2 regions of the Paraburkholderia sp. A1RI_3L genome follow, and region 1 is predicted to be linked to the other one. Evidence: predicted binding sites of a transcription regulator. Region 1 holds the regulator's gene; the other holds the start of a gene.
What was found. The regulator FliA, encoded in region 1, starts transcription of late flagellar genes. The targets are predictions, from matches to a motif close to CTAAAGTTTNNNNNNNNNNNGCCGNTA.
Positions count from the first base shown of each region.

Region 2: PXJ20_RS07405 (DUF4088 family protein) is a predicted target of FliA. The motif match lies at 7,997-8,023, and genes of this name have one in related genera.

Region 1 covers NZ_JARCHA010000001.1:345,867-356,052, forward strand. Annotated here, with positions in the region: gene flgA (flagellar basal body P-ring formation chaperone FlgA) at 1-550, shown strand, start outside; gene flgM (flagellar biosynthesis anti-sigma factor FlgM) at 842-1,195, shown strand; gene PXJ20_RS01690 (flagella synthesis protein FlgN) at 1,329-1,772, shown strand; gene PXJ20_RS01695 (hypothetical protein) at 2,017-2,460, opposite strand; gene PXJ20_RS01700 (RNA polymerase sigma factor FliA) at 2,855-3,589, opposite strand; gene PXJ20_RS01705 (AAA family ATPase) at 3,622-4,518, opposite strand; gene flhF (flagellar biosynthesis protein FlhF) at 4,511-6,634, opposite strand; gene flhA (flagellar biosynthesis protein FlhA) at 7,055-9,154, opposite strand; gene flhB (flagellar biosynthesis protein FlhB) at 9,151-10,186, opposite strand, start outside.
Region 2 covers NZ_JARCHA010000002.1:279,434-289,619, forward strand. Annotated here, with positions in the region: gene PXJ20_RS07350 (2-hydroxyacid dehydrogenase) at 1-420, opposite strand, end outside; gene PXJ20_RS07355 (sodium:proton antiporter) at 466-1,908, opposite strand; gene PXJ20_RS07360 (LutC/YkgG family protein) at 2,165-2,827, opposite strand; gene pncB (nicotinate phosphoribosyltransferase) at 2,997-4,199, opposite strand; gene fdxA (ferredoxin FdxA) at 4,502-4,825, shown strand; tRNA gene PXJ20_RS07375 (tRNA-Asn) at 4,968-5,043, shown strand; tRNA gene PXJ20_RS07380 (tRNA-Asn) at 5,108-5,183, shown strand; gene PXJ20_RS07385 (CreA family protein) at 5,308-5,841, shown strand; gene PXJ20_RS07390 (AraC family transcriptional regulator) at 5,898-6,761, shown strand; gene PXJ20_RS07395 (AzlC family ABC transporter permease) at 6,911-7,591, shown strand; gene PXJ20_RS07400 (AzlD domain-containing protein) at 7,588-7,908, shown strand; gene PXJ20_RS07405 (DUF4088 family protein) at 8,267-9,034, shown strand; gene PXJ20_RS07410 (ATP-dependent helicase) at 9,093-10,186, opposite strand, start outside.

The DNA of each region.
Region 1 (10,186 bases):
CAAGGTCAACATCACCGTGGCCAACGTATTTCCGCGCGGCCTTGCGGCCTGCACGACGATGCAGCCGTTCGCGCCCGCCGGCACCCGCATGTGGGGCCGCACCACGGTGGGCGTGCGCTGCGCGGGCGAGCGTCCGTGGACGCTCTACCTTCAGGCGAAGATCTCGGTTCAGGCCACCTACTACACGGCGTCGCGCGCGATTGCCCCGGGCGAGCCGCTCAGCGCCGCCGACCTGGTGGCACGCGACGGCGACCTCACGCTGCTGCCGCAGGCGGTGGTCACCGACCCATCGCAGGCGATCGGCGCCGTGGCGCTGGTCCGCGTGCCTGCCGGGCTGCCGCTGCGCCAGGACATGCTGCGCAGTGCGAGTTCCGTGACGATCGGGCAAACCGTGCGCGTGGTCGCGCAGGGCCCGGGCTTTTCGATTTCGTCCGAGGGCAGCGCCATGAACAACGCGTCGCCCGGCCAGCAGGTCCGTGTGAAGACGGCGGGCGGCCAGATCATCAGCGGCATCGTCAAAGAAGGCGGCACCGTGGAGATCCAGCTTTGAACGTTGCAGGTTGGGTGGATTTGAACAGGAGATTGGACCGGCGCCTGCTGCGCCTCGAATGATGTGAAGTGGTTTCGACCGGGGCTGTTATGGCCCCTTGCGTGCAGCCGTCGCGCCTCGCGGCGCTTTGGCGGCCTTGCCGTCCATGCACTAAAGTTTGATTGGTACCTGCCGTTAATCCGGGCAAAGCGGCGCCCATGACGCGCCCCACCGTGGCCGAAGAAGGCCACGCGGAAGCCGGATTCCTCAGTCGAATCCGGGCACCGCGGTCAACCGTTCAGGAAGCCAATCGTGAAAGTCGATTCCACCAGCAATTCGAGCCTGCAGTCGCTAAAAGACGGGCTGCAGCGTACCCAGCAAGGCGAAACGGCCGCGTCTGGCGCGCAAGGCGCAGCCAGCAGCCCCGTACCGTCCACCGGCGGCGGCGCGTCCGGCGACGCGAACGTGAACCTGTCGGCGCTGTCGGCGCAACTGCGCGGCCTCGCCGCGTCCGGCGCGGCGGACATCGATACGGCACACGTCGAGTCGATCAAGCAGGCGCTGCGCGACGGCACCTTGAGTATTGATACCGGCAAGATTGCCGACGCCGTTCTCGAAACGGCACGTAGCCTGCTGCAAACGCGCGCGGGGTCGGCGGGGAGCTAACCCCGGTTGGCCAGCGCGTTCAGCGTGCCTCGCCGCACCTTCGGGCGAAGCGCGCACGTGCAGCAGCCAATTGACCACGGCTTGTGCGCCCCAGTCAGGGCGCGGCAAGCCGACTGCGAGTTGAGTGATTGTGATGAAAGACGCCCTCCTTGCCACCGTCATCGACGAATATGCCGCCGTCGAAGCGTTCGCTTCGGTGCTCGCGTGCGAAGAGAAGGCGTTGACCGCCGTCTCTCCGCTCGAACAGCTGCCGCCCATCATCGAGATGAAGACCGAACTGGTCGAAAAGCTCTCGGCGCTGGAAAAGCAGCGCGACGCGCAGCTTGCGGAGCTGGGCTTTCCGCCGGGCTGGCGCGGCATGGAGCTGGCCTCCGGCGCCGACCCGAGGCTCGCCACGCAATGGGCGCTGCTGCAAAAGGCGGCCGAACGCGCGAAACGCTCCAACGCCACCAACGGCGTGCTGATCCATACCCGCATGGAATACAACCGCCGCGCCCTCGACGTGCTCAAGGGCGCGCAGCATAAGGCCGGTTTGTACGGGCCGGATGGGCGAATTCCCGCGTTCGGGCGAGTTTGATCGATTTCCCCGGAGCCGGGTTTTGAGGCGCGCGGCGCGATGATCCGGGCGCAGCATCCTCGCTGAATTCGCCGGCCAGCCGCACCAAAAACCAACGGGCCGCACATCCTTGCGAATGTGCGGCCCGTTGTGTTTTCAAACCCTGGTTTTTAAACCCGGTTTTCAAGACCGGTTTTCAACCCCGGCCTTCAACCTCAGGCGTCGTTGCGCCTTTCTCGATCCTCTTGCCTTTGCTGCTCGCGGCTCAATCCCAGTGCTTGCGATGCTTGCGGTGGTGGCCGGTGCTGCGATAGCCGCGCTCGCCCTCGTCCGCGTAGGAGTTGCTGCGCGAGATGTTGCCGCCCAGTGCCGCGCCGGCACCACCGCCCAGTCCCGCACCGATCAGCCCGCCCGTGCGGCCGCCCATCGCGTTGCCTGCCGCCGTGCCCGCGCCGCCGCCCAGCGCACCGCCCACGATGGCGCCCGTACGTTCGCGCCGGTTCGACGTGACCGCAGCGCCTGCACCGCCGCCCACCGCACCGCCGATCACGGAGCCCGTGCTGCCGCCCAGCGCGCCGCCCACTGCGGCACCCGCCACCCCGCCGAGGCCCCCGCCGAGCGCATTGTTCAGGTCACCCGCCATAGCGGGCAGCGATACAGCGGCCGAAGCCGCGGTCAACACGGCGATTCCTGCGATTTTTTTGAGCATCTGGTTTAACCCCATTGTCTTCGTAATAACGCGGCGCAAGTGTAGCCACCCGTCAGAAAGGGTGGTGTAAGAAAATGTTAGTGGTGTTACGGCCTGAAGCGGCCCGATGAACGAGCCGGGAAGCCGGCCCGAAAGACGGCGAAAAAGCCGCCGAAGAATTGGAGGACGCGCGGACAGGGTGCGAATGACGTACCGCTCACGCAGCGGTGAAACGGCAGCAAAGCAGCCGCCCCACACAAGCCAGCACAGCGCCAGCCGAACCGATGCCGCCCGAGGCCCGGCGCCTTGGGCCCTGGGGTCCGGGGTCCGCTACCCGGCGCCCTCTAACGCCAACAACAGCGCCACCCGCCCGGAAAGGCGCGAACGCCCCTCGAACGCACCCCGCTCGGGTTTCTCAGTCGGCCTCGGCGCCCGCCCAGGCCAGTTCGCGCAGACGCGTGCGCAGACGCGCCACGGCCTGGCTGTGCAGCTGGCACACACGCGATTCGCTCACTTCCATCACCGCGCCGATTTCGCGCAGGTTCATGCCGCGCTCGTAGTAGAGCGACATCAAGAGCTTCTCGCGCTCAGGCAGCTTGTCGATGGCTTCCACCAGCGCCGCGCGCAGGCTTTCGTCGAGCAGCGCGGAAAGCGGATCCGAGTGATCGACGCAGTAGCGGTCGAGGAACGGCTCGTCGTCCGCGGACCGGTCGAAGTCTTCGTAGTAGATCAGCTGGCTGCCATGCAGGTCCTGCAGCATGGACTGATATTCGTCGAGCGGCATCTTGAGATGCCCGGCGATCTCCGTCTCGCTCGCCGAACGGCCCAGCTGCTGCTCCACCTGGTGCACCGCGCTCTCCACCTCGCGCGACGTGCGCCGCAGGCTGCGCGGCAGCCAGTCGTTGCTGCGCAGCTCGTCGAGCATGGCGCCGCGAATGCGCTGGCTCGCGTAGGTTTCGAACTGCGCGCCCTGATCTTCCTTGTAGCGGCTCGCCGCATCGAGCAGACCGATCATGCCGGCCTGGATCAGATCGTCCAGATCCACGCTCGCCGGCATCTTGGCCACGAGCTGCAAACCGAGACGTCTTACGAGCGGCGCGTACTTCGCCAGCACCTCGTCCTGCGAAATCTTTCCCTGAGCGTTATACATCGTGCTCTCCTGCCTGAAGTCCCCGAGTGGCGTCACGCATGCTGCGCCGACGGCCATTCGGCGGCCGGGTCGGCCTGCCACATGGATGGCGATGGGGCCGACGTTGTTACGGTCGGGCGCGTCATGGCCGCGCGCGACGACATGGCTGGCCGCATGGGCCAGTACTGCAGTTCTGCGGCGACATGCCGGTAGTCGCGCGCGGCGGCCGTGGACGGAAAAGCGTCCACGATGCAGCGTGCGAGCTCGACGGCCCGCGCCATGTGTGGGTCAGCCGCAATGCAGCCTGCGTTTTCGAGCGAGACGGTGAGGTAACGACCCGCCACGCCTGCGAGGTTCTCGAATGCCGTGTGGGCATCGGCCGCGCTTTGGACGTAATTGACGAGCACGCGGAACTGCGCGATTGCGTGCGCGAAATGAAGACGTTTCATGGCGGCGTAGGCATCGGTGATGGCCTGCGCCGAGACGCGCGTCACGACCATCACGTCGTGCGAGCGCATGGCGAGCCCGGAGAGCGCGCCGTTTCTGTCGAGCCCGGCGTCGATCAGCACGACGTCGGCGGGGCCGTTCAGCACGAGTCCGTACTGTTCGGCGCTATAGCCTTCCTGGCTGCCGCGCCAGGCCGAGAGCACGCCGAAGCCGAGCGGATGCCGGCTCACGGCCGCCGCGAGAGACACCTCGCCGCGCATCACGCCGGCGAGATTCCCCACGCGTTGCATGCCGCCAAGCGTGGCGCTCACCGACCGGTCGCCCAGGCACTCGTCGATGACGAGCACGTCTTTGCCCTGCTCGGCCAATGCCGCTGCAAGGTTCACTACTGTCGTGGTGCGTCCGACGCTCTCCGAGCCGCCGGTCACCGCGATCACTCGCGAGCCGCTGCGGGCGAGCAGCCGCCGCAGCCCCTCCGCCTGGTCGGCTACGAATTTATCCAAAGCGAACCTCGTGCAGGTCGGCATTCGAACGCGTGGACAGCGCCGAGAGCAGCGCCGGGATGTCGTCTTCGTGCGGCACGAAGGGCGAGTGCTCGCGCGGAATGCAGAACGCGCTGCGGATCAGGAAACGCTTCGTCGCCACATAGAGGTTCTCGGGCACCTTCTGGCCGGTCGACACGTAGTGAACCGGCAGCCGGTAGCGCAGCACGGTGTCCAGCGCGCCGCCCAGGTTGGTGGCCTCGTCGAGCTTGGTGAGAATGCAGCCCGCGAGCGGCGCCTTGTCCGGCGTGCTCTGGTAGGCCTGCACCACTTCGTTGAGCGTGTCGCCGTGGCTCGTTGCGGACATCAGCAAGAGACGCTGCACCGGCTGGCCGGCGCTGCACAGCATGGCGATCTGGTCGGTCACGGCGCGGTCGCGCTGGCTCATGCCGATCGTGTCGATCAGCACGATGTGCTTGTTCTTGAGTTCGGTGAGCGCGAGCTGCAGGTCGGCGCCGTCGCGCACCGCGTGCACCGACACGCCGAGAATGCGGCCGAAGATGCGCAGTTGCTCGTGGCCGCCAATGCGGTAGCTGTCCGTGGTGAGCAGCGCCACCTTGCTCGCGCCGAAGCGCATCACGCAGCGCGCGGCGAGCTTCGCCGTGGTCGTGGTCTTGCCGACGCCCGTGGGGCCCATCAGCGCGAACACGCCGCCGCGTTCCATGAGCGCGTCTTCGTTTTCGAGCACGGGCAGGTTCGATTCGAGCACCGACTGCGCCCATTCCAGCGCGCCTTCCGGGTCTTTGCCTTCGGGCAGGTTGTCCACCACCATCTTCACGAGCTGGGCCGAGAAGCCGGCGGCGAACAGCTGCTTGGTGAGCGCGCCGTGCGTGGGGCTGCGGCGTTGGCGCTCGCCCCAGAGGAGTCCGGCGAACTGCTCTTCCATCATGCCGCGCATGGAGGCCAGCTCGCTCATCACCGTTTCGTTCACCACCTGTTCGATGCGGGCCTTGATGGCTTCCGTGACGCTGGCCGAGGCGTTCGCGCCTGCGGCATCGGCGGCGGTCCTGGCGTTGCCCGAGGGCGTGGCCGATTGCGTCGGCGGCTGGCTGTTGCCCGGCAGATCGAAGGCCGGTGAGATGCGCTGCGTGGCGCGGCGCGCCGCCAGTTGAGCCGCTTCGCGCGCCCAGTCCGGCGTGCTGACGTTGAGCACGCCCTCGCCTTGCGGGCGGGGCTGGCCATGTTCGGCGTGCGGGTCGGCGGGCATGCCGAGTCCCTTGGCCATGGCGTCGGCGGGCGTCATACCTGCGGCTTTCGTGCTGTGACCCGCGCTGTGACCCGCGCCTTGACCTTCGCTGTCCTTGTCGGCAATGCGGCGTGCGTGGTCGATGAGCCAGGGGTTCGTTTCGGCCATGGTGCGCGGAGCGTGTGCCTTGTCCGAGTAGGACGGCACAGCCGATGCCGGCATGGTCACGCCTGCGGCCGGCGTCGCGAACCCCGCGGCGCGGCTCGCCGCCGGCACATGAGCGGCCGGATGAGCGGCCGGATGAGCGGGAGCGTGCGCCGGCGTGGGACGCGCAGCCGGACGAGCCGGTGCACCCGCCTGGATAGTCGCGGGTTCGGCGGCGAAGCGGTCCGCGCCGCCGCCGGTATCGGCCTGGCCTGCGGGCTGGGCCGCAGACTGAGCCATAAACGCGCCCGGGCGGTCCAGCGCGGCACCGCGCGTGGCGAGCGCGCCGCCTGCTTGCGCTTCGGGCTTGGCCACCGGTTGCGCGGCGGCGTTCATGTAGGGCGAAGCGTCGTCTTCGTCGTCCGACGCGGACAGGCGGTCCGCGCCCGCTTCCGGGCTTGCCCCGAACACCGACGAGAACACGTCCGGCATGCCGTTCGCGTAGGGGTTGCCGGCAACCGGCGCGGCGGCGCTGCGCGGCAAGCCGCGCGAAGCAGCACCCGCGTTGGCGCCTTCACCCGCGGCAGGCGCGATGGCCGCGAGTTCGCGGTCGGCTACGGCGACGATCTCGACGCTGCCGTCGTCGAGCGTGCGATTCGACAGCACCACTGCGTCAGGACCCAGCACTTCGCGCACTTGGCGCAGCGCGTCGCGGCTGGTGGCACCGATAAATTTGCGGATGTTCAAGCTGACCCCCGATGAGGTTGACGACCCTGACGTGGCGTTTCAATTGCGAGGCGCCAGCTTCGTTGCGCGGTGGCTCCGCAGGAACCTGGTGCGCGGCAAAGCCTTTGCCGATGGTGAAATTATTGAGGAGGTGAACGCCGGACTATCGATGGATCAGCGCGGGGAAAAGCAGGCAATTCGTTTGATCGGGTCGAAAGGGGGGCTGCGGGGAGGCGCTGAGGGGAGACTGCGGAGGTACTGCGGAAACACTGAGGGAGTACTGCGGAGGCACCGCGAAGGCACTGCGAGAGTACTGCGGACGTGCCCGCCGCAGCGCCGAACGGCACACCGGACAGGCCGGCGTCGCGCCAACCCAAGCCATGCCCGGCCCCGCCCCAGGCACAGCGAAGACGGCAAGCGCCGCAACCGGCGCCCGCCCCGTCAAGCCGTGCCGATCAGATTGACCACCTTGACGTGCCGCGTGTCCGGCACTTCGGCGTAGGAGAGCACCTTCAGCTGCGGCAGGCTGCGCCGCAGGAAGCGCGCGAGCATGGCGCGCAGCGAGTGCTGCACGAGCAGCACTGGCGCAAGCCCCAGGCTTTGCTGGCGCGTCATCGCCTTCTGGGTCTGTTCGAGCAGCGTATGGGCGAGCCCCGGTTCCAGGCCCGGGTTCGCCCCCGTGGTGAGCGCCTGGGACAGCACGCGCTCAAGATTGGCGTCCAGACCCATCACCTGCATGTCGCCGTTGCCGGGGAACCACTGCTGCGTAATGGCGCGGCCCAGCGCGAGGCGCACGATGGCCGTGAGGTCGTGCGGGTCGCTGATCTTCGGCGCGTGTTCGGCCAGCGCTTCGAGAATGGTGCGCATGTCGCGGATGGGCACCGCCTCGTCCAGCAGGTTTTGCAGCACCTTCTGCAGCGTCGTGACGGGCAGCGCCTTCGGCACGAGGTCGTCGACGAGCGAGGGCGTGTCCTTCTGCATGCGCTCGAGCAGCGCCTGCACTTCCTGGCGGCCCAGCAGTTCGGACGCGTGCGTCACCACGAGGTGGTTCAGGTGCGTGGCGACCACGGTGCTCGAATCCACCACCGTGTAGCCGTACACCTGCGCCTGCTCGCGCAGGTTGGTATCGATCCAGATGGCGGGCAGGCCGAAAGCCGGGTCCTGGGTGGGCGTGCCCGGCAGCGCGGCCGTGACCTGCCCCGGGTTGATAGCGAGCCATTGGCCCGGATACGCCTCGCCCGTGCCCACCTCCACGCCTTTGAGCGCGATGCGGTAAGCGTTGGGCCGCAGTTCGAGGTTGTCGCGAATATGAATCACAGGCGGCAGGAAGCCGATTTCCTGCGCGAACTTCTTGCGGATGCTCTTGATGCGCTTGAGCAGCTCACCGTCCGAATTCTTGTCGACGAGCGGAATCAGGCGGTAGCCCACTTCGAGGCCCAGCGTGTCGATGAGCGCCACGTCGTCCCAGCTGGCTTCGGTGTTCTCGGCCGGCGCGAGCGCAGCGGGCGCCACGTCCACGAGTGCCGCGGAGGTCTTCTTTTCCTCGCCGCGCTTCTTCATGACGCGGCCCAGCTGGATGGCGCCGCCGCCCAGCACCAGAAACGCGAAGTGCGGCATGCCCGGAATCAGGCCCATCAATACGAGAATCACGCCCGTAATCATCAGCACGCGCGGATTCGTGAAGAGCTGGCCGGTGAGCTGGGTGCCGATGTCCTCGTTGGTCGCCACGCGCGACACGATCACGCCCGCCGCCGTGGAGATCACGAGCGACGGAATCTGCGCCACGAGGCCGTCGCCGATGGTGAGCAGCGTGTAGTTCTTGCCCGCCGCGGCGAAGCTCATGTCGTGCTGCACGACGCCCACAATCAGCCCGCCGATGATGTTGATCACCATGATGAGCAGGCCGGCAATGGCGTCACCGCGCACGAACTTGCTGGCACCGTCCATGGAGCCGTAGAACTCGGCTTCCTGGGACACCTCGGAGCGGCGCTTTCTCGCCTGCTCTTCGTTGATGATGCCGGCGTTCAGGTCGGCGTCGATGGACATCTGCTTGCCGGGCATGGCGTCCAGCGTGAAGCGCGCCGCCACTTCGGCAATACGCCCCGCGCCCTTGGTGATCACCATGAAGTTGATGACCATCAGGATGATGAAGACGACGATACCGACGGCGAAGTTGCCGCCCACGAGGAAGTGGCCGAACGACTCGATCACCTTGCCCGCCGCGTCCGGGCCCGTGTGGCCTTCCAGCAGCACGACCCGCGTGGAGGCCACGTTCAGCGAGAGGCGCAGCAGCGTGGAGAACAGCAGCACGCTCGGGAAGGCGGCGAAGTCGAGCGGCTTCATCGTGTACATGGACACGAGCAGCACCATCACCGAAAGGGCGATGTTGAAGGTGAACAGCAGATCCAGCAGGAACGGCGGCAACGGCAGGATCATCATGCCGAGGATCATGCAGATCAGGATCGGCCCCGCCAGCGCGCGCAGGTTCGTGCCCTGAAGCACGTCGGGGCGTCGCGCGAGCAAACCAGTGCGGGCGTTCATGCAGAAGCTCCTTCGTTACCACGTTTGTTGCGGCCGCCGGACGGGGCGCCCGGTGAGCCTTCGCCGTCTCCTTCGCCCGAAAGCGTTTCGGCGGCTTCCTCGGCGGCGTCTTCGTCGGAGACACCACCCTTGTCGAGTTCGGGCGGCACGTCGAATTCGGTGGGCGCGACGGGCGCCTCGCCGCCTTCGGTCTTGAAGCGGCGCAGCTGATAAACCCACGCGAGCACCTCGGCCACCGCGCCATAAAGCGGGCCCGGAATCTCGCGGTTCAGATCCACGTTGTGATAGAGCGCACGCGCAAGCGGCGGCGCTTCGAGCAGCGGCACGTTGTTTTCCGTCGCGATTTCGCGGATGCGCGCCGCCACCAGGTTCACGCCCTTGGCGATCACCTTCGGCGCGCGCATCTCGCCGTCCGTGTACTGGAGCGCCACGGCGAAGTGCGTCGGGTTGGTCACCACCACGTCGGCCTTGGGCACCTCGCTCATCATGCGGCGGCGGGCCATGGCGCGCTGCTGCGAACGGATGCGCGCCTTCACGTGCGGGTCGCCCTCGCTTTCGCGGTGCTCGCGCTTCACCTCTTCCTTCGTCATGCGCAGCTTCTTGTGGTAGCTCCACATCTGGTACGGCACGTCGAGCGCCGCGACCACGAACATGCCGGCCACCGTCATCGCGCAGCAGACGGCCACCAGGTGCGTGGCGTTGGCGAATGCCGTCAAGAGCGGCTGGGTGGCGAGCGCGAGGATGTCGTCCTTATGGCGCCAGATCGCGACGCCGCCAATCAGCCCCACCACCGCCGTCTTCGCGAGCGACATGCCGAGCTGGATCGGTCCGTTGATCGAGAAGATGCGGCCGAGGCCCGCCACGGGGTCGAGCCGGCTGAAATTCGCGCCGATCGACTGGGTGGAAAAGAGCCAGCCGCCCAGCGCCATGGGCGCAAGCAGCGCAGCCAGGCCCGTCAGGCCGAGCACCGGCAGCAGCACCCAGGCGGCTTCGCGGACCACGCCGCCCGCGCCCACCAGCATGCGGCCGGTG
Region 2 (10,186 bases), on a different contig from region 1:
ATCGACGCCGAGAAAACCGTCGTACGACCACTTCTGCCAGTGGCCCGCGCGCAGCCAGTGCTCGGATTCCGCGATGCGCCGCGCAGCCGCCATCATGAGCGCCCAGCCGAAATCGGCCGTGGATTCATTGAGAACATCCGGCGTATTGGTGCCGAGCACGTTCGCCGCGTTGAACGCGGCCATATCGAAGTTGTTGTAGCCCACGGCCATGTTCGACACGACGCGCAGCTTCGGCGCCGCCGCGAGCGTCGCCGCGCCAATCGGGTCGCCCGCCGTCAGCGCGCCGTCCTTGTCCGCGAGACGTCGTGCGAGTTCGTCGGCACTCAGCACGTCGCCGTTGTTCCACTCCACTTCGAAGTGCTGCTTCAACCGCTCGATCACGTCCGCAAAGATGGGACGTGCCACGAGAATCTTCTGCATCGGTTTTCTCCGCTTACTCTGTTTCTGTTTGCGCGCCAGTTGGCGTCAGAAAAATATCCACGTCGTCATGAGAAACACCGGCAACAGCACGCCGCCCGACCACAGCAGGTAGCCGAAGAAGCTCGGCATGCGAATGCCGCGCGACTCCGCAATGGCCTTCACCATGAAATTCGGCGCGTTGCCAATATAGCTGTTCGCGCCCATGAATACCGCTCCAGCCGAAATCGCCGCGAGCGTGGTGGCGCCCGTGGTCATCAGCGACGGCGCGTCGCCGCCCGCGAGATTGAAGAACACGAGGTACGTGGGCGCGTTATCGAGGAACGAAGAGAGGAGCCCCGTCGCCCAGAAGTACATGGCCTCGCGCGGCTGGCCGGCGGCGTCGTTGACCAGGTGCACGATACCGCCGAAGGCACCGCCCTCGCCCGCGCGCAGGATCAGGATGACGGGTGCAATGGTCACGAAGATGCCGGCAAAGAGTTTCGCGACTTCCTCGATGGGCGCCCAGTTGAAGCCGTTGCCGATGCGCGCCACACGCGGCGTCACGGCGAGCGAAATCAGCGTGATCCCAACGAGCGCAACGTCGCGCACCGCGTTTTGCAGTTCGACGTGTACGCCCATCAGGTCGAAGGTTACGCCGGGCTTCCACAGGCCGCTCGCGAGCACGAGCGCGACGACGCCCGCGAGCAGCAACAGATTGATCTTGCCGTCGATGCCGAACGACACCGTATCGGGCGTGGGATCGAGTCTCGCTGGCCGCGCTTCTTCGCGCCGCGCCCAGTACCAGCTATCGAGCGCAAAGAACACTGCCAGCAGCACGCCGCAGACGAACAGCATGGGCAACGCGAGATGCTGGGTCGTCCAGAAAAAGCCCACGCCATTGAGGAAGCCGAGAAAGAGCGGCGGATCGCCGAGCGGCGACAGCGAGCCGCCCGCATTCGCCACGAGGAAGATGAAGAACACGACGACATGGACGACGTGCCGGCGGTTGTCGTTGGCGCGCAGCAGCGGCCGGATCAGCAGCATGGCCGCGCCCGTCGTCCCCATGATGCTGGCGAGCGCCGTGCCGAGCGCGAGCATCGCGGTATTGACGCGCGCCGAGCCGTGCAGATTGCCGCGCACGCAGATGCCGCCGGCCACGGTATAGAGCGCCGTCAGCAACACGATGAACGGCACGTATTCCTCGACGAGCGCGTGCAGCAGCGTGCGCCACGCGGCCGCGAGGCCGAACGCTGCGCCGAACGGCACGATGAAGAGCACCGCCCACGCCGCGGCGATCTTGCCGAAGTGGTGATGCCAGAAGGCCGGCGCGACAATCGGAAAGATGGCGATGGAGAGCAGCATGCCGGCGAACGGCACCGTCCACCACGCCGACAAGGCGGCCCCATCGAGTGTCGCGGCGACGGCGAGTGCGGGCCACACGGCCAACAATGCAAACGCGGCATATGCAGCAAAGAGGGCCACGCCTGCACTCGCGGCGTGTCGTGTCATGTTCAGGTCCTTGTTTGTTGTAGAAACGCCTTGGATGCGCCGTCAGTGTGGAGCGTGGCGGCAGCACGGTCGGCGAAATGGGTTCAACGCGCGAGCACGAAGCACGAAGTTCCGGGCGACCCGTCAGTGTGGCGTGTCCGGTTGGTGTTTCGCCTGTCCGGCTATCCGGCTATCCCGCAGGTCCGGCGTCGAACGCGTGGCGCACCGGCACGCAGCAAGCCGCCGTGCAGCCGCATGCGGCCGCGCGGCACACGTGTCACGCCCCGCGCACGATCACCACATGCACGCGATAAGGACCGTGCGCGCCCAGCACGATGGTCTGTTCGATATCGCCGGTGCGCGACGGCCCGGAAACGAAATTGACGGCACGAGGCAGTTCGCCGCGTTCGGCGCGAATCAGCGCGAACGCATCCTCCTGTCCGGCCACGATGCGCGAAGCCGGCACGATCGCAACGTGCGTCTCCGGCAGCAGCGCCCCGGACGCCCACGTCTCGGGTCCGGAGAGCAGCACCAGCGTGCCCGTCTCCGCGACCGCGCAAAAGCAGCCGGTCACGCCGACAAGATCGGTATCCACAGGTTTGCGGAATTCGATGGCGAGTCCCGCGTCGGCCCAGGCAAGTTCCGTGAGCGTCGCCCACGCCACGCCGGTGAGCGGCAAGCCGTTCGTCTCCAGGTAGCGGCGCACGGCGGCGGGCACCTGGGCGAGCGTATCCACTTCGTCCACCGTGGTGGCCATTTTGTGAGCGGCCTCGATGAAGCAGGCCTTCAGATCGGCGGGCAATGGCGGACGCGGACCTTGCGGATGACGCGCGAGGTAGTCCACGACCGCTTCGCGCTCCGGCGCGGTGGGCTCGGCGTCGCGTCCCTGCGCAGCGCGAATGCGCGCGAGGATGTTGCGACGGGCAGCGGATGTATCCATGAAGCGGTCCTCGTGTCGTGGGCAGATCGAGTATCGCGGAATTATACCGGCGGGGGATGCACCGCCGCGGGGGCAAACGGCCTATTCCAGGCGGCCGGATGGCGGCAAACGCGCGGCCATCGCAGAATGAGCGATCAAGTCGCTCCACGGCGGCGCCGCACAGCGCGATCTATTTGCCCGAGGTCTCGTCATCGGCCAGCTGCTCGATGCCGAACACCTGGCGCAGGTAGGCCAGGTAAGCCTTGTCGTCGCACATGTTCTTGCCCGGCGAGTCGGAGAGCTTCGCCACAGGCTGCCCGTTGCAGCGGACCATCTTGATGACGATCTGCAGCGGGTTGTAGCCGAGGTCGTTGGTGAGATTCGTACCGACGCCGAAGGCCAGCTTGCAGCGCCCGCGGAAGCGCTCGTAGAGCTGCAGCACCTTCGGGATGTCGAGCGCATCGGAGAACACGAGCACCTTGGTACGCGGGTCGCAGCGATTCGCTTCGTAGTGGCTGATAAGGCGCTCGCCCCAGTCGAACGGATCGCCCGAGTCGTGCCGCGCGCCGTCGAAGAGCTTGCAGAAATACATGTCGAAGTCGCGCAGAAACGCCTTCATGCCGTAGACGTCGGAAAGCGCGATGCCGAGGTCGCCGCGGTACTCCTTCGCCCACATTTCGAAACCGTAGGTCTGCGAATCGCGCAGCCGCGGACCCAAGGCCTGACACGCCTGCAGATATTCGTGCGCCATGGTGCCGAGCGGCGTGAGGCCGTGCTTCATGGCATAGAACACGTTGCTCGTGCCGGCGAACTGCGGGCCCAGGCCGTCTTTGAGCGTCAGGATCACTTCCTCATGCCAGCGCTTCGAGAAGCGCCGGCGAGTGCCGTAGTCGGCGATCTTGCAGTCGGCGAACTCCGGTTTCGCGCCCAGCAGCGTGATCTTCTCGCGCAGCCGCTCGCGGCCCACGGCGTAGTCGGGCTGCTGCTGCGTGTTGCGGAAGTAGACCTCGTTGACGATGGCAAGCACCGGAATCTCGAAGAGAATGGTGTGCAGCCACGGCCCTTTGATCTCGATGTCGATCTCGCCGTTGCCCTTCGGTGACGGCGTCACCGAAATGTATTTTTCGTTGAGCTGAAAGAGCGCCAGAAAGTCGACGAAATCGCTCTTGATGAAACGCATCTGCCGCAGGTAGTCAAGTTCGGGCTCCGTGAAACGCAATTTGCAGAGCAGGCGCAGCTCACTGCGAATCTCGTCGATGTAGGGAACCAGGTCGACATTCGGCGTGCGGCAACGGAAGCGATATTCCACACTCGCGGCGGGGAAATGATGCAGCACCACCTGCATCATCGTGAACTTGTACAGATCGGTATCGAGCAGCGAAGTAATGATCATGGTGTGGCGGCTGGACTGCGGTCGGACGGTCGCGCGGTCACGACGTCCGCACGCCCGCGCTTGCAGGGCACGTCCCCCGCGCCCTTTGGTCGCCATGTTACCGCAAGGCGTCGGCACGGCACGTGCCAGCACACCGGCTGGACAAGGCTCATCGCGCCATGACAGCCGCGGCGCGACCCATAAACTAATCACCAAACGATATAAGCCGGCCTGTCAGCGTGTGGATTCGTCTTTTGACGTTCAGTTACAATACCGGTTTTGGCGTTTCGCCACCCCTGATACTGCACGCAGGAGCTGCCTGAATGACTCACGTTGTGACCGAAAGCTGCATTAAGTGCCGCTATACCGACTGCGTCGATGTGTGCCCGGTGGACTGCTTTCGCGAAGGTCCCAACTTCCTCGCGATCGACCCGGATGAGTGCATCGACTGCGCTGTGTGCGTGGCCGAGTGCCCGGTGAACGCCATCTACGCCGAAGAAGACGTGCCGGGCGACCAGCAGGACTTCATTCCGCTGAACGCCGAACTGGCGAAGGCATGGCCGAGCATCACGAAGACCAAGCAGCCGCTGCCGGAAGCCGAAGAATTCAAGGACGTGAAGGACAAGCTGTCGCTGCTGCAGCGCTAAACGACATCGGGGCTTGTCTATCAGGCCGGTCCGGCAGGCGCTACGGCAAGAAGCGCACGCAGGAAATACGCCTCGCCGAAGCCCCGAAGTATTGACAGCGTCTGAAGTACCCCATAGAATCTCGCTTCTCTGCTTTTGTTGTTCCCCGATAGCTCAGTCGGTAGAGCGCCGGACTGTTAATCCGTAGGTCCCTGGTTCGAGCCCAGGTCGGGGAGCCAAGAAATTGCAAAAGCCCGTTAACCATAACGGGCTTTTTTACGTAGTGAACGGTTGTATTGCTGTTCCCCGATAGCTCAGTCGGTAGAGCGCCGGACTGTTAATCCGTAGGTCCCTGGTTCGAGCCCAGGTCGGGGAGCCAAAAGATATCGAAGGGATTACGTGTCTTCACGTAATCCCTTTTTTCTTTTCCGGCAGAGCGGTGGCGAGTCGCCGCGCGAGTTCGTCGATAATGTGGATCTGTCATTCCCGCCGATCGATCCACGATGAACCTCGCCAAACGCACTCACGACTTCTCCACGACGCGAAACCCGCGCCTGCGCGTCACCGCACGATGCGCTGCCGCAGTCGGTACCGCGTTCCTCGCGGCCACGACAGGCGCGGCATACGGCGAGGATATCGGCAGCGTCAACACGAATTTCCGCATCACGGGCTCCGACCGCGTCGTGGTCGAAGCCTATGACGATCCGCTCGTCGATGGCGTCACCTGCTATGTCTCGCGGGCACGCACAGGGGGCATCAAGGGCACGCTGGGCGTAGCCGAAGACCCGACGGAGGCGTCCATCGCATGTCGCCAGGTCGGGCCGATCCACTTTACAGGCAACCTCAAGCAGCAGTCGGACGTGTTCACGGAACGCATGTCGTTCATCTTCAAGACGCTGCACGTGGTGCGCGTCGTGGATGCAAAGCGCAACGCGCTCGTCTATCTGACCTACAGCGACCGCGTGGTAAGCGGCAGCGCCAAGAATAGCGTGAGCGCCGTGCCCGTCCCCGCGGGCACGCCCATTCCGTTGAAGTAGGCAGGTTCCGCCCACGCATAACGCACCAGTCTCAAGAGACCCGCAAGCCCGAAACCATGACCGTGACCCGCTTCCGCGATTCCGCCCATTACTGGCGTACGCCGCTGTTGCCCGGCGCGGACCTGCTCACCGCGGAATATCACGATCACGAGTTCACACCGCACTGGCACGACGCCTACACGATTCCCGTGATCGAGGAAGGCGCGGAACGCTATCGCTATCGCGCCACGCACTACGTCGCCGAAGCGGGCAGCGTGCCGGTGATCAATCCCGGCGAGGTGCATACGGGCTCGCGTGCCGTGGACGAAGGCTGGCGCTATCGGGTGATGTACGTGCCGATCGAGTACATGCACAGCCTCGCGCAGGACATCGCGGGCGGCGCGCAGCCGCTGCCGTGGTTCGACGCCGACGTGATTCGCGACGCCGACCTGGCGCGCCGCCTCTCTCGTGCGCACCAGCTACTCGAAGCCGGCGCCGCCGGACTGCCCGCTCCGACGTCCACGCCGACGGCGGACCCGCTCGCTGCCGAATCGGCATTGCTCGACGCGCTCGCCACGCTGCTCGTCCGCTACGGCCGCACGCCGCCGGAACACGTGCTGCGCCCGGCGCGCGACCCGCGTGTGGCAACGATGAAGGAACACCTCGCCAGCCATCTCGCCACGCCGCTTCTGCTTGCCGACCTCGCGGCAGCGGTCAGCCTTTCGCCCTTTCACGCGGCACGCCTTTTCGCCCAGGCTACGGGGCTACCGCCGCACGCGTGGCGCAACCAGATGCGCCTGCAACGCTCGCTTGCGCCCCTGCGCGCGGGCCGGCCGGTGGCCGAGGTCGCGGCGGCCAGCGGCTTCGTCGATCAAAGCCACTTCACGCGCCATTTCCGCCGCATGTTCGGCGTGCCGCCGGGGCGCTGGCAAGCGGCATAACCGCCCTGGGAACACCCTCCCCACCCCGCCGCAAGAACGTACAAGCCAGCTGCCTACGCCCTCCGTTAAGCTCGCGGCAAAAGGAGGAGAGAGTGACCCGTTCCATTCGCTTCAAGGAATTCACGGCGGGCGCGCGCGACACGATTCCGATGATGGTCGGCGCCGCCCCGTTCGGCATCATCTTCGGCACGCTCGTCACGTCGGGACCGCTTCACGTGTGGCAAGGGCAGTTGATGTCCCTCGCGGTATTCGCCGGCTCGGCGCAGTTCATTGCGCTCGGCCTGATTGCGGGCAGCGCGAGCTTTCCGGTCGTGCTCGGCACGACGCTCGTGGTGAATCTGCGGCATCTGCTGTACAGCGCGACGCTCGCGCCCTATGTGGCGCACCTGCCGCTGCGCTGGCGGCTGGTGCTCGCCGGCCTGCTCACCGACGAAGTATTCGCCGTGGCCTGGGCCCACTATCGTCGTCAGCCGCATGGCCGGTTCGACGCCATTGGCCCCTGGTACTTCTTCGGCTCCGGGCTCGCCATGTACGTGAACTGGCAGCTCTGGACGGCGGCCGGACTGCTGTTCGGCGCGGCCTTTCCGGGACTGCAGTCGCTCGGGCTCGACTTCGCGATGGTCGCCACCTTCATCGCCATCGTCGTGCCGCAGCTGGTGGCCGTCCGCTACTTCGCGGCCGCGGTCACCGCGGGCACGCTCGCGCTGCTCTGGCAGACGTGGCCCTACAAGCTCGGACTGCTGGGCGCCGTGCTCGCCGGCGTCGCGGTGGGTGTCGCGCTGTCGCTGCCGGGCGCCTCGCGCGGACGCACCGCAGAGGCAAGCCGATGAACTACGCGCTCCTGATTCTCGGCATGGCGCTCATCACCTGGGCGATCCGCGCGGCCGTGTTCGTGCTGGGCGACCGCGTCGTCTTTCCGCCGCTCGTGCGCACGGCGCTTGGCTTCGTGCCCGTCACCGTGCTCACGGCGCTCATCGTCCCCATGGCGGTCGCCCCGCACGGCAGCCCTGAGTTGACGTGGCGCAATCCGCAGCTCGTCGGCGCGCTCGCGGCTATCGCCGTGAGCGCGCTGACGCGCCGGCCGCTGCTCACTATCGCCGTGGGGCTCGCCGTGTTCTTTGTCTGGCAAGGCGTCGTGCTGCGTTAGCGCCCCCGTCCCTTCCCCGTCCGCCGAACGTGAGCCCCCGGCGCGCCCGCCCCGGAGGCCGGCGTTTCGTGCGCTGCGTCATGACTTCCTCAAGTTTGCCCACCGCACGCCGTTAAACAGATCGAAGTCCGCCGATCGAAATCCGCTTTTCGCGCCGGCTCCGGCCCTGGTGCCCGCCGGCCTGGCGGCGCGCAATGCGCCCGGATCGCACGCAGATCGCGCGACGCGCGTCGTCCGTTCACCGCGCCGTCACGAACGTGAAGACGCCGGCAACCCGCGCGAAGGACGCTCCGCCGGCATACAGCAGATACGCCACGGCGCCACGAAGAGGGGCGGACCGGGGAAACGGGATAACAACATGGGCCAGATCACCCTTACGCTGAAGGAAGAAACCCTTGTGTCGCTACGCAAGGATTTCGACGCGTTCCTGCGCGTGTCGCTCAAGCTCGACCCGCAGTTCGCGACGCCCTCGTTCGAGGACTTCCTGCGTGCGAAGCTGCTCGACAACATGGTGCCGCTCACCGAGCACGCGGTGCAGCGCATGCTTCAGGGCGGCCAGTACGCGTGGGCAAAACGCACGCTCGACAAGGAATTTCCGGACGTCGTCGCCATCCTGATGCGGCAGGCCGCCGAGTACGGCTTCGGTTTCGCCGCCCGCTCCGAATGGACGCCCGACGAGCTCGCCAAGCACTGTCGCGACTGGGCCACGGCGATCGTCAACGAGGCGCAGGCCGCGCCCAACCTGATCGATCCGCTCTCGGCGCAGATCAAGTCGGCCGTGCAGGACATCCAGACGCTCGAAGAAGTGATGCAGACGCCGGCGTGGCGGCTCGCGGAATCGCTGCGCCAGCGCATCTACGAGGCGAAGATCGCCTGCGAAACGAGTGTGGGCAGCGCGTCGCGCGAAAAGCTGGGCGAGTTGCGCGGGCTGCTGCGCCTTGGCATTTCGCACGGCTCGTTCCAGAAGCAGGAAGCGCAGCAGATCATGGAATACCTGCGCCTGCTCAAGCCCGAGATCTTCGTCGAAGAACCCTACGACGTGTTCGCTCGCCTCGCGGCGTGGCTGCGCAACGTCTTCACGCCGCCCGTGCGCAACCAGCAACAGCAGCAGCGTCAGTCGCGCTGAGGGCGCAGCGCTGAAGCCAGCACGCCAGCCGCCTTGGCCTCGGATGCAATAACCCTGCTCAGTCCCACATCTTCCTGAGCTTCGCCGCAATCTCCACCTTGGCGTGAGCCGCCGCAGCCAGCCCCGCCGCCGTGGGCGCGGCGGCGACGGGCACGGGCGGCCACGCACGCGCCTCGAAGAGCGGCAACAGCGGCGCCGGAATGAAGCGCGTGCGCGAGGCCCAGACATGCCGGTCGCCCGCTTGCGTCTGGTTGTGCACATAGAAGCGCTGCGGCACGACGATGTGCAGGTCTTCCTTCGCGCGCGTCATCGCCACGTAGAGCAGGCGGCGCTCCTCGTCGATCTCTTCGTCGCTGCCGGTGCCCAGGTCGGACGGAATGCAGCCGTCCACGCCGTTGAGCACGAACACGTTGCGCCACTCCTGGCCCTTCGCCGAATGGATCGTGGAGAGAATCAGGTAGTCCTCGTCGAGCAGCGGCACGCCGGACTCGCCGCTCGTGGCATCGGGCGGATCGAGCGTGAGTTCCGTGAGAAAGCGTTCGCGCGACGGGTACGTGCCCGCAATGCTTTCCATCTGCAGCACGTCCGCGTGACGCATGGCGGCGTCTTCGTGGTTGCGTTCCAGATGCGGTTCGTACCAGCGGCGGATCAGCTCGAACTCGGCAGGCCATGCACTCGTGCGCGAGCAGACCGTCGACATCATCGCGACGAACGCGGCCCAGTCTTCTGCGGCGCGCGGTGGCGGCGCGAATGCCGCGAGCGCGTCGGCGGCAGTCCAGGTACCCTTGCAGGCTGCGACCTGATCGAGCAGCCGCGCCGCCGTGGCCGGCCCCACGCCAGGCAGCAGTTGCACGACCCGAAAGCCCGCCACGCGGTCGAGCGGGTTTTCCGCCCAACGCAGCACAGCGAGCACGTCTTTCACGTGCACGGAATCGAGAAAACGCAGCCCGCCGAACTTGACGAACGGAATGTTGCGTCGAGCCAGCTCCACTTCGAGCGCCGCGCTGTGGTGCGCCGCGCGAAACAGCACGGCCTGCGACTTCAGTTTCATGCCCGCTTCGCGCGCCTCGAGCACCTGCTCGACGACATAGCGCGCTTGCGTGGCTTCGTCGGCCACGGTAACGAGCCGCGGACGCTGCTCGCTCGCGCGGT